Regions from separate parts of the Ferdinandcohnia salidurans genome, predicted to be linked through region 1. Evidence: riboswitches for the same ligand, from Rfam matches in the RefSeq annotation. Region 1 holds a riboswitch; each other region holds the start of a gene.
The links. Region 1 has a riboswitch for cyclic di-GMP ahead of ACFSFW_RS16355 (methyl-accepting chemotaxis protein). Riboswitches for the same ligand answer to the same signal wherever they lie in the genome.

Region 1 (3,153 bases):
TCAGCCAACTGGGACAAGGGACCTGTCCCTTTGTCCCAGAGGAAGTTACATCGGCTGCCGGGAGATTGGGCCTGTTCTATGAGAGCCTTAAGTCCCATTATTTGTCCCAGGCTTGGATGAGTTGGTTTAGTTCGCCGGCGTTTTCTTCGAGTTGTTTGGCGCTTTTGGCGACTTCTTCCATGGAGCTGCTGGATTGCTGGGCGGTTGCGGATACTTGTTCAACGCCTGCAGCTGATTCTTCTGCGACAGCCGCGATTCCTTCGATGGCTCCGCTAATTTCTTTTGTATCGTCAAGTACCCCGTATAGCGAGCTTGACATTGCCTCGATTTGTGAACCGATATCTTCAATCGTCCGTTTCAATTCATTAAAGGTTTTACCGGTCGTTTGAATTTGGTTGGTGCCTTCTTCAACGGATTGATAGCCGTCATCTAAGGATTGAACAACCTGCTTTGATTCATTTTGAATGCCTTTTACAATTTCCGTGATTTCTGAGACCGAGCTGCCAACCTGTTCAGCAAGCTTTCGAACCTCGTCGGCGACAACCGCAAATCCTCTTCCATGTTCACCTGCGCGGGCCGCCTCGATGGCTGCGTTTAATGCTAAGAGATTTGTTTGCCCCGCAATCTCCTGAATCACTTTAACAAGCTTCGTAATCTCATTTGTTTTATGATCCAGACCAACAACCAGCGCGTGTGACTGCTTCATTTTTTCATGGATGCTAGTCATTTGTTGGATTGATGTTTCCATATACGAGCTGCCGTCGTTTGTCATCGCAAGCATGCCTTGTGATTGGACCTTGATGCTATCGCCCTTAACCGCAACCTGCATGATTTCGTCCGAGAACGTGGACATTTTTTCAATCAATGTAGTAGCAGATGTCGCTTGGTCTTCTGCACCTCGTGAAAGCTCCTCCATTGTGACTGCAATCTGCTGACTACCTGCCATAACCTCATCCGCATACTGGGTCAATTCTTCACTTTGACCCGTGACATTGTCGGAAACGACCGCCATTTTCTTGACCATGCCTTTTACATTTTCATTCATCTCATTGACCGCTAAAACAAGCTGGCCAATTTCATCTTTGAGTTTCGTTTTAATTGGTTCCGATTGAAGATTGCCATTGGAAATCGCCTTCATACGACTTGCGACACTTTTCACAGGTCTAGCAATCACTACGGAGGTATAAATGGAAATCACTGTTCCTAAAATAAGCGCAGCTGCTGCGACCACAAGTCCTACAAAGTTCACTGATTGACCATATTTCACAACGTCCGCTCCAGTTGAGACGATCTGTCTTTCACGATCATCAGAAAGCTTTTTTACTTGTTCCATCAACGCATTTGACTTCGGCTGGACATACGTCTGTAAATTATGCATCGCAAGCTCGGTATCTCCGCTATCATAAGGGGCGAAAACTTTTTCCTTCATTAATTCACGCCAATTTTTCATTTCCCTTATAAGCTCTTCAACCTCTTTTATCTTCATCGCACTTAATTTTCGATCCGTTAGATCAAATTCTACCGAATAGACATCATATTCATTTTTATAGGAAATATCACCGTAAAGCACATACGCCCTCGCAAGCGCTATACTCTGGGCAATATTGTATTTCAAACTATCATATTCAAGTAAAACGGAGAGTTCCTCAGACACAACATCGTCCGTCTTCTGATTCATATTGGACACAGCTATGTAATTATAGGTCGCTAAACCTATACAAAGGATGATAATGGCAAAAAAACTAGCAAATAACCTCGTTCGAATACTTTTCATCTATGGTACCTCTTCCTCGTTGATTAGTAGAAAATCAGGCAAAAAAATAAGACCAATCACTAAAAGAATGGCCCAACATGCGTAGATTATTGGCGGCTAGGCGATCATGGTACAGTGTACTGTAGACCCTTAGCTTTGCGTCCAATCCTTTCGGAGAGTTTGCCCGATTCTGATATACGTTTTCTTCTATTAGTATATAAGTTTTTCTACTCTTCAACAATACACCACATCACAATTCCTATTACTTTTTTACCACTAAGTCTAGCAACAATTTCATAAAATCTTCCTTATTCGAAGGCAGCACCTCAGGCAACTCCACATTCACCTTCATCATCATTAAATCCCTCCATTTTTGGGAACCATGGGGACGGTTCTCTTGGTTCCTTCTATTACGTTCCATCACTAGTAATCTAGTATTGCCGGATTTTTGATAGATATACATGATGATAGAAAAATTTTAGTAGACTTGAGTGGAGTTTGGCAAAAGAGTGCTTGCGGAATATTAACCAAAAGAGGAAGAAACAAAAAAAGCCAGCCCGAGGGCTGACTACTAGTTACGAGCTGAAGCAAGTGCCTGCTCGATTACTCGCATATTTTTCAACGTTTCATCAACGCTGTACATTGGCTGATTATTTGAAAGCACACTTTCTGCAAAATGTTCCACCTGAAGCTTGTACTGGTCACCTCGGACCGTCTCTTCACGCCCGCCACCTTCACCGTTCACCACAAGCACACCGTTTCCACCTTCATTGTCTGGACGGAATGCATGCTTCGCTACAATCGAACCTTTCGTGCCGACCACTTCATACTGCGCCTTAAATGGTTGCTCAAAGCTTACATCAAAGTTCGCAACCACTCCACTTTCAAACTTCAGAGTGCCCGCTGCCGTAATGTCGACGTTATGAGTTGGATGAATGTTAGCAGTAGCCTTCACTTCAACCGGCTCCTCCCCCGTAATCAAGCGACTCGCATGGATGCAGTAGCAGCCCACATCATATAACACTCCGCCGCCAAGATCCTTTTGCATCTTGATGCTGCCAGAATTCAAATCATGGATAAAGGAGAAAGTTGAGCGAATTAGCTTCACATCCCCAATTTCGCCGGCCGCGATGATTTCCTTCACACGGTTATGCTGTGGATGGAACTGATACATGAACGCTTCCATAAAAATCACATTGTTTTCTGTAAAAGCAGCCGCCATTTCTTCAACGTCTTGTGAGGTTAATGCAGCTGGCTTTTCACAAAGCACATGCTTGCCGTGCTTCGCTGCTTCGATCGCCCATTGTTTATGTAGTTGGTTTGGAAGCGGAATGTACACCGCATCGATTTCAGGGTCATTCAATAGTTCTGTGTAGGATTCATAATGTTTAGAAATGCCA
Region 2 (3,153 bases), 150 kb from region 1:
TTACCTCGGCGGGGGTCAGGCCCCTTAATAATACCCACCATTTTTATACCCCACCTAATTTTTTACAATTCATTTTCTAAAGAGTATTATGTATAATAAAAAAAGCTTTATAATAGTAATATACAGGTCTGATACACCAAGCTATCAAGCCAACTCTCAAATGAACAGCTACCCTTATACGAAACTAAAAGAATTACATTAGATGGTAACTTTTCTATTCATGGCGTGGAGCTGGATAGGAGGTTGCCTACTTTCTATTCTGCAATTCATAGGAAGAGTTCGAGACGCTACAGAAGATACCCTAGAAAAATAAAATTAGGGCACGAAAACTACACTTCATATCAAAATTGTTGCTTCCCAAAGATGTTGCTGGTCTTTCATTTTTGCCAACCGTACTACTCAAAGCAAGGTTAATTGGCGCATGAAATCCATCACTCCATCCATCCTATAGCCATCGTATCTTCCTTTCATCTAAACCCGGGCCGTTTAAAGCTCTGCATCTGGCCAAGGGGAAACTTCGGAATAGAACCTGACCCTACTGATCCAAAAGTAAGGAGAATGAGAATCATGAGTAAGTATTTGAGAAAAGTTCAACATACCTTTAATGATACTGGTATGGTTTTTAAGTTTGTCAAGAAGGAGAGTGGATTTTTCCACACGTTTTGTGACGGGGAATTATTATATAAATTAGGTTTTAAACCTGACGATATTATGGAGTATACTCTATTCGACTTTTATCCCGAAGACTACGCTGCTGAGAAACAGAAGTATTACCAAATAGCATGGAATGGAAACTTTTGTGCGTTTGAATGTAATATAGATGGTTTTAGTTATATCACGACTCTAAGGCCCTTATTTAAGAATGGAAAGGTAATTGAGGTAATTGGTACAAGTATAAACATTTCAGACAGAAAAGCTTTCGAAGAGGCAAATCAACAAATTGAAAACTTATCTATGCCCTTACTCCCAATGTCAGAGGGCGTTTCACTTGAAAGGATAGAAGCTTCTCTATCAATCGATCGAACAGAAAAGAGAGACTTAATGATTAAGCATCATAATAGTCATATCTTTATTCCTATGGGTGACGTCTATTTTATCGAGAAAAATGATCGCAAGTCCATAGTTCATACCGTCACTGGTCAATACGAAACAAATGAGCCATTATCTAATCTTGAGAAAAAAGTGGATGAGCGCTTTCTGACATCACATCGTTCAAATATTATTAATATGGACCTACTTTATAAAATAGAGACTATTGGCCAAATATGCATCGGCTCTTTCAAGGATTATAAGGAAAAAGCAAAGATAACAAAAAATAAAATTAAATTGATTCAAGACTATAAAACATTCTTTAACAACTAATAAAAACAAATTGTTTAAATTTGTCGAATTTTGCTGTAAATTATCAAATTTTCTGCTTGAAACTACTATTAATCCGCATGAAATCATGCTAAAAGTGTATGAAAACAGCTAAACTGGCGTCCGAACATAAATTGACAGTTTTCTACAAAGATAATACGATAGGCATATTATCTAGTACTTTCTACGTATATCACTAAGGAAATAGTACTAATCCAACACATAACATGATAATGGCAAACTTATCGAAAGGTAAGGACGCAAAGCTACGAACCTAATGCAACTTTTGGCAATGGTAGTCGGGTTTCCGAAATTAGTGAGACTAAGATGACTTCCGTTTCTATTTCGGTGCAGTCATCTTTTTTTATTTTATTATTTGATCTTAGATAAAGGAGGTGAAAGCAAAATGATACAACATATAATTAGAAATGAACTTTTTTCTCACTTTTTCCAACCTATTATTGATCTCCAGACATGGCAAAGGGTTGGATTCGAGGGACTTCTTAGAACTTCACATTTTCAAAATCCCGAGGATACTTTCCATCTGGCAAAAAAAGAAAAACAGCTCTATGAATTAGATTCGCGGTCTATCCATAGGGCTGCTTTAACCTACCATTCAGCAGGGTACTCCAAAAAGGACGGCTATTTGTTTTTGAATGTATTTCCATCTACCCTTACAAATACAAATTTCCTGCCTTTTATAAGAAAGATTATCACCGTAAATAACTATATTAGTCAACATGTTATTTTTGAAATCAATGAAATGGAAGCAATTAATGATTTTGAATACCTAAAGAAAAAGATGGCCGAATTAAAACACTATGGCTTTCGATTTGCAATCGATGATGTTGGAAAAGGAAATGCTAGTATTCAATCAATAATTAAGTTGAAACCAGACTTTATAAAGTTAGATAAGTGTTTTTCCAATAATTTATATAGGTATCCAAAAAAACAGCAATACATCCAACGGATTATCGACTACACCAATAACCATGGTATTCAATTGGTGTTAGAAGGATTAGAGAATGAAATGGATGTGACTATTGCAAGAAATATCGGGGTTACTTATGGCCAAGGCTATATATTGGGTAGACCAAAAAACCTGTTAGTTGTATAGAGGTGAAGCGTATTGAACTATATAGTAGTATTTCAATCTATAATAATCATTTTTTTACTCTTTTTATTTATTAAAGAGCAACGACGAATCGTAAAGCAAAGTAAACACATAGAGACTTTACATAGTAACAATAAAAAACTAAAGAACGAACTCACGATTGTGAAAAAAACCAGTCCCAAGGAAAAAAGAAATACCTATAGATTAAATCTACCTCCCATTGAAAGTATTTTTACCCTAAAAGACTTCAGTAATCATTCTTTAGGCAAACTACGAGATAAGAATTTTACTGGGGAAATCGTAGATATTAGTATCGGTGGTCTAAAGTTTTTTTCATCATACGAATTCCCGGTGAAATACAACATTATGTTAAAAATTAGTTTTAACTTCTTCGGGGAAGAATTTAATTTAAAGGGAAAGATTATTAGAAGAGAAGATCACGTTAAAGGCCAAGCCACATCGTATGGTGTTGAGTTTGTCGATTTAACTGTCCGAGACATCACAAGACTAAACATAGCATTGCACAACTATCAAGCCAAAAACCGACACAAAATTAGCTAGTGTTGATTAATACTGGTACTGCGGATAGAGAACTCTTCACCTTATTTTTAGGCACTTATAAAAAGGGACGTAAGCTCTAATTTTAAAAGGATTCTGACCAGATAAAAATTAGTTGGTCA
Region 3 (3,153 bases), on a different contig from region 1:
CCTGAGGATATGGTGATGGGGCTTATGAAAAAGGTTGAACAGGTTACTCAAAATTCTAAGGCGGAAAAAGCGGTTGAATTAATCAAGCAAATCGATGATAAAGTCATCATTTTCACCGAATACCGTGCAACCCAAATGTATTTACAATGGTTCCTGCAGCAAAATGGAATTTCATCTGTTCCTTTTAGAGGTGGATTTAAACGCGGGAAAAAGGATTGGATGAGAGAATTGTTTAAAGGAAAGTTCCAGGTCTTGATTGCAACGGAAGCTGGTGGTGAAGGAATTAACCTACAATTCTGTAACCACATTATCAATTATGATCTCCCTTGGAATCCAATGAGACTTGAGCAACGGATTGGGCGTATTCATCGCCTCGGTCAGGAAAAGGATGTTCATATTTATAATTTTGCAACAAAGAATACGGTTGAAGAGCATATTTTAAAGCTATTATATGAAAAAATTAATCTGTTTGAACGTGTCATTGGACAATTGGATGATATCTTAACAAGATTGGATCTCGGAAACATTGAAGACCATATTCAGGACATCATGCTTCGTTCTCGCAGTGAGGGTGAAATGAAAATTAAGATGGAAAATTTAACTTCTATCATTAGCTTTGAAGAACAAAATGGTGGTGAGCAGCATGCAGCAACAGGAAATAGTTAACTTTCTAGAGAATTATTTTGTTTCAAACCATTGTGAAATTCTTGAAAGTCATCTCGGGTATATGACCGTACAATTAACGGTTGATTTAGATAAGCAACTAATGAACCGGCCTTTTTATTGGACATATGTTGAAAAAACTGGCGGTGAACCGAATCCAATGAAGCTGACGTTAATTACGGATCGGGAACAAACACCTGACAATGTGAAGGGCGACTTTATTCATTTTGGCGCCCCCCGTTTACATCAAATTTTTGAATCAACAAAAAAGCTTGCAAGCTATATACGCTTGTATCAACAATCACCACCCGGTGCACAAGGGAACACCCCTCTTTATCCGTGGATTGGGTTGAATGTAAAAATATCATATAAAAGTGACCGCAAGCGTGATGTGTTGATGTCACTCGGTTTACAGCTTATAAATGGAATCATTGTTGAAGATTTCCAAGAAAAAGTTGAAAAGTTGCCGCTTACTCCGAAAATACCTGATCACACCTATACAATGTCACCTCTTGTTAAGCCACAAAGTGGCATTAACCGTCTCCAGCAATATGTGCGGGGATATGTTGAAACACAGGATCACTCTTGGGCAGACGAAGCAAGACAACGATGGGACGAAGATTTAGCTTTGTTAGATTCCTTTTATGAGGGAATTGACGAAAAGCCAGAAAGCTATGGGATTGAAAAAGAAGCACTCAAAGATCAATACGAACCGAAAGTTCTTGTCGAAATTATCAATGGCGGTTTGTTTTATCTTTGTCAAAACACGATGTAAAATTGGCCTATCCTCACTTCCGAGGGTAGGTTATCTTTTTGTGAGGGTATTTTAAAAGAAATCGTTCGACAAATACCTTACATTTTTATGGTGATTTTACAAAAAATACATTAGAAAACTACTATGTATTAACCATTCGCTTCATCAAGTTTACATTTCATAGGTCTAAATCCCTATCCTTCGAGTTCATTCTACACAAATAGTAAGAAACAGCCAAAATTCGATTGGACGGACGAACTATTGTTTATCTTTTGTAAATATTTTGACATCGACAGATTTTTACAGAAAGTTTGAATTTCATGTTTTATACTTCTAAATGTAATACAAAGGTTCTATACATAAGGGACTATCGTTTTAGGTAGACGGCTTAGGTTCGAACAGACAAAGGCAAACCTATTGAAAAATAGGGACGCAAAGTCACAGGTCTAAGATTGGACGTAACAATTATGACGGCTGGACTGCCTGGAATACTACTTGTATTTTGGGAGGAAACGAAATGTTAAATGAAGTTCAAAACAAAGATGAACAATTGGATCAAGATTGGATCGACCTTATTTTAGAAGCAGTGGAGATGGGAATGAGCGTCCAGGATATTCAAGCTTTCCTCCAAAGTAAATCAGCATAACGGACCTTATCTATACAAATAATACCTTATTGAAGCTACGGATCGGATACATAAGGATGCGAGGGACTCGGTACAAACGGGTTCTTTTATTTTTCAGTTTTTTGTGTTCTTATTATAAAACATTTTCTTCGTTATATGCTATAATAGGTATATGAAGGAAGGTGAGAAAGAATGATTGGCCAACGTATTAAAACATTTCGTTTGCAAAAACAATTATCTCTATCTGAACTAGCAGATCGCGCTGGAGTTGCCAAATCATACTTGAGCTCTATCGAACGGAATCTCCAATCAAACCCTTCTATCCAATTTCTTGAAAAAATATCTACAGTATTAGGAGTAACAGTCAATGAATTACTCCATGAACAATCAGAACCTGAAAGTGTAGAACTTGATTCAGAATGGACTAGACTTGTACGCGAGGCAATGAAATCAGGAGTTTCCAAAGAGGAATTTCGATCATTCTTAGAATTTAATAAGTGGAAAATGGATAATAAATAAAAAATGCTTCGGCACATTGGTTGCCTAAGCATTTTTTATTTTTATATGTATGTATCGAAAGTGGAAATACTGTGGGATTCAGGTTGTTGGGGAGTTGAGTATTTTTTCTGTAATGATGAAGGATATGCTTCACCAGCATCGCGGGCACGAAATGTTGTGAGATTGTGGTTACAAACTGGGCAGTTCCATTCACCTTGCTTACTGCTGCTAAAGGACGGCCGATAACATCTTGGACAGGTTTTTGTATACATAGGGACTCCTCCATTTAGAAAACTTGTGAAATCCAATAGCCATGAAGGAAAAAAACATATGCGTATAAAGCAGTGGCTACATAGGATAAAGAGCGAATAAACTTATTCACAGGAATGCGAATGATAAAATAAAGTGAAATTAAACATAAAGAAAGCATTGCTTTTATAAGTAAAAATAAGACCGGATGGATTTCGTATACGGTGTACATTAACGGGTTGGCTTCCGATATATGGCCACCTAGGATTCCGAAATGAGTGATAAATGCATCTAAAAGATTTAGGGTTGCTAGAAAAATGAATAGGTGTTTCATAGTGAACCTCGCTTGATTGTTTTTATGAAA
Region 4 (3,153 bases), 300 kb from region 1:
ACTGCCCATGAAAGAGAAATATCATTTCCATTTTTGATTTCAACCTTTAGATCTGTTGGAGCTTTAATTGTTAACCCTTCAACTGTAACACTTACTTGAGAGCCTACTTCAGATTCCCCAAATCTTGAAGAAACAGAGAAAATCTCATATGTGTATTCCCCTGCAGACATATTAGAGTAAGTAATACTTGTTGAAGTTGAAGTTTTAGTATTAATTATTTCTCCATTTTCAATCTGATAAATCTTATAAGACGTTGCGTAATCAACCGTATCCCATTCGAGACTAAACGATGTCTCACTCTTAATTGTCTTTGTAACATTGGTTGGTGCTTTCATTTCAGGGTGCACAACTGAAATGGTTGTTTCAGTTCCCTCTGCTGACTCGCCAAACCTAGTTGAATTGGAGTGAACCACATATTTGTAGTTTCCTTCTGCCATGTTTGTAAAATTAGTTGAAGTAGAAGGGTTTTTTACTGTTCTTATTCTTACCTTAGACCCATCATCTTTCACTTGGTAAACATAATATTCGTCAGTATTAGAAGTTGGTTCCCATTCCAAAATAATATCATTGACGTTCTTTATATATGAAGAAACAGTAGTTGGCGCCTGCATCTCAACGTGATCAATTGTTAGCGAAACTTTAGCACCTTCTTTTGACTCTCCAAATCTATCATTATAAGAATGGATCTCAAATTCATACTCGCCAGCTTCTGCCTTAGGGTATGTCACATACGTTCTTGTTTCTGTACTCTTTAATACTTTCTCACCATCAATAATTTGATAGATTTTATATGCAGTAGCATTGGGAACACTGTCCCAAGTTAGCTTTATATCATTAAGGTTTAGTAATTGGTATGAGAAATTTGCTGGTGCCGCCATGATAATTTCATCTACAACGACGGTTAAACCTTCTCCACCTTTTGATTCACCAAAGCGATCACTAAATGCCTGAACTTCATACTTATAGCTACCTGCAGCAACATTTGATAGTCTGATAGTTTTATTAGTTGTTGTTCCAACAAGCTCTTTCCCATTTTCGGTAATTTCATATAACTTGTATTCTGTTGTATAAGGAACTGATGACCAACTGAAGGTAATGTCATTCCCATTTGTAATAGAGTATTTGAAATTACTTGGAGTTTCCATCTTTGGATGAACTACCTCAGCAATTATTGGTGCTGAAGCTTGGGAATCTCCGTATAATGTGTTATTCGTGGACACCGCATATTTATAAGTTCCTTCAGCCACATTCGTAATTGTATAATTATTTTTTGTTGAAGAATCTAGTAACGTAAACTGTCCGTCCTCGGAAACCTGATAAAGATTATACGAATCAGCATATTTAAATGCATCCCAGGTTAAAACAATGTTGTTGCCGTTCGAAATTTTATAAGAAAGATTTGATGGCGCGACCATTTCTGGATATGTAACGGTAAAACTAATCGGGGCACTTGGTCCAGATTCGCCTTCAGAATTCAAGGTTGAAATAACATAAGTATAGGTTCCTTCTGGTAGATCTTTTATTTGATAACTAGTAGCAGTGACCTTATTTATTAAGATAAGCTTGCCTTCTGTTATTTCGTAGACATTGTACCCAGTTGCGCCATATACGGAATTCCAACTGAGGGTAATATCATCTGGAGTTACCTCCTTATACGAAATATCGCTTGGTGGGAGCATACTACCATTAGCGAATGCATTGCCTAACGGGAAAAATAATTGAACAACCATTAGAAGCAATGCGAGAAAAATAACGTTTCTCTTCAAGATTTTCTTCATTCTTTCTTCCTACCTTTCTAAAAAAAGCCAAAAGAAAAAGAACCTCATACAAGGTTCATAGGTAGATAGACTATGAGTCCTTGTGGCAACCGGCTACCATCCACTATCTGTGGGTCAGGCCCTTGGCTTTGCGTCCTATGATTTCCCATAGTTTGCCTTTTTCACTTTGGTTTTTTGTTGTTATTCATTACTTATTATCATACTATTTTACCATCCGGTTGAAAAGGTCTATTTTACTAGTAATAGGCAATTTATCCTTATTTAACAGATAAATCTAGCAAAAGAAACCGAGTAGCTAATAGCACTACTCGGTGTAGACTCTATTTTTTTTTATCGAAAAACATTCCGTCTGATGGTCCTGATTGATAAGGGTTCGTATATTTTATCGAAGAAGTTTTACTTTTCTTCAATTGGGCTAAATCCATCTGGATCTCGACTTTGAGTTCTGCTAGTTTAGCATCAATGATTTTGTTCATACGTACAATTTCAGCACCAATTTTACTTTCGTCTTCCGTAAAAGGAGGCTTAATCTCTGTAATCAGGGTGTCTCTTGAAACTAATAAGGAGTTAATCCTTTCAATAACTTCTTCCCGCATCTCCTTTTGGATTGGCTGTGAAACAATTGCTAATAGTTCTTCTGTAGCCTTAAAAAGAGAATCTAGTGCACTCACTACACTTGTCCACCTTGTGCATGTTGTCGCTGACGGTTAATTTGAATAACTTCCTTCCATGTATCACGGAATTCTGTTACAAGCCCTTCAACTTCAGAAAGGATCTCTACGTCATTTTTGATATTAGCATCGATTAACCGGCGATTAATATAGTCATACATGGTCATCATCGTTTTAGACACTTCTACATTAGGATTAAGCGAAACCATTAGTTCCCTGATAATATTTTGTGCCTTCTGCAGATTTGTATTTTTCTCTTGATTATTTTTTTCTTCAATTGCCTTTCGGGAAAGCTTAATAAATTTTATACAACCGTTATACAGCATTAATGTTAGCTCTCCAGGCGAAGCTGTTGTGACGGTATTTGTTTGGTAGGCTTGATATGGGTTACTTATCGCCATTTCTTCTTACACTCCCTTTTAGTAGCTAAATTGCTGCATTAAATAGGCCGATTGTGAGTTGGCCTTCTGAATTGCTTTTTCCATCTCCGTAAATTGGCGCCAATAACGGTCCTCGATTTTGAGTAATCGCGCCTCAAAGCTATCTATACGATTGTCCACGTTGTCGAGATTTCGACCAATGGTAAATGAATTATTTGTAGAAAAAGCTTTGCCAGCTTTTAGTTCTATACCACTCATCGTTTCTTTAATAGAATCCCTCAGCCTTCTCCCTAGCCCTTTTTCCTCTGTTGTAGGTCCATCTTT

Region 2: another riboswitch for cyclic di-GMP. It lies ahead of ACFSFW_RS15705 (EAL domain-containing protein); the one in region 1 lies ahead of ACFSFW_RS16355 (methyl-accepting chemotaxis protein).
Region 3: another riboswitch for cyclic di-GMP. It lies ahead of ACFSFW_RS21960 (anti-repressor SinI family protein); the one in region 1 lies ahead of ACFSFW_RS16355 (methyl-accepting chemotaxis protein).
Region 4: another riboswitch for cyclic di-GMP. It lies ahead of ACFSFW_RS15045 (OmpL47-type beta-barrel domain-containing protein); the one in region 1 lies ahead of ACFSFW_RS16355 (methyl-accepting chemotaxis protein).

What each region holds. Positions count from the first base shown of each region.
Region 1 covers NZ_JBHUEK010000025.1:408,896-412,048, forward strand. The annotation lists gene ACFSFW_RS16355 (methyl-accepting chemotaxis protein) at 98-1,774, opposite strand; cyclic di-GMP riboswitch class I at 1,863-1,948, opposite strand; gene ACFSFW_RS16360 (Gfo/Idh/MocA family protein) at 2,325-3,153, opposite strand, start outside.
Region 2 covers NZ_JBHUEK010000025.1:263,112-266,264, forward strand. The annotation lists gene ACFSFW_RS15700 (LytTR family transcriptional regulator DNA-binding domain-containing protein) at 568-1,362, shown strand; cyclic di-GMP riboswitch class I at 1,585-1,671, shown strand; gene ACFSFW_RS15705 (EAL domain-containing protein) at 1,766-2,476, shown strand; gene ACFSFW_RS15710 (PilZ domain-containing protein) at 2,489-3,034, shown strand.
Region 3 covers NZ_JBHUEK010000031.1:280,177-283,329, reverse strand. The annotation lists gene ACFSFW_RS21970 (DEAD/DEAH box helicase) at 1-666, shown strand, start outside; gene ACFSFW_RS21965 (YqhG family protein) at 644-1,438, shown strand; cyclic di-GMP riboswitch class I at 1,815-1,904, shown strand; gene ACFSFW_RS21960 (anti-repressor SinI family protein) at 1,935-2,063, shown strand; gene ACFSFW_RS21955 (helix-turn-helix domain-containing protein) at 2,235-2,561, shown strand; gene ACFSFW_RS21950 (DUF5658 family protein) at 2,827-3,123, opposite strand.
Region 4 covers NZ_JBHUEK010000025.1:107,479-110,631, forward strand. The annotation lists gene ACFSFW_RS15045 (OmpL47-type beta-barrel domain-containing protein) at 1-1,778, opposite strand, end outside; cyclic di-GMP riboswitch class I at 1,860-1,945, opposite strand; gene fliT (flagellar protein FliT) at 2,099-2,449, opposite strand; gene fliS (flagellar export chaperone FliS) at 2,449-2,850, opposite strand; gene ACFSFW_RS15060 (flagellar hook-associated protein 2) at 2,869-3,153, opposite strand, start outside.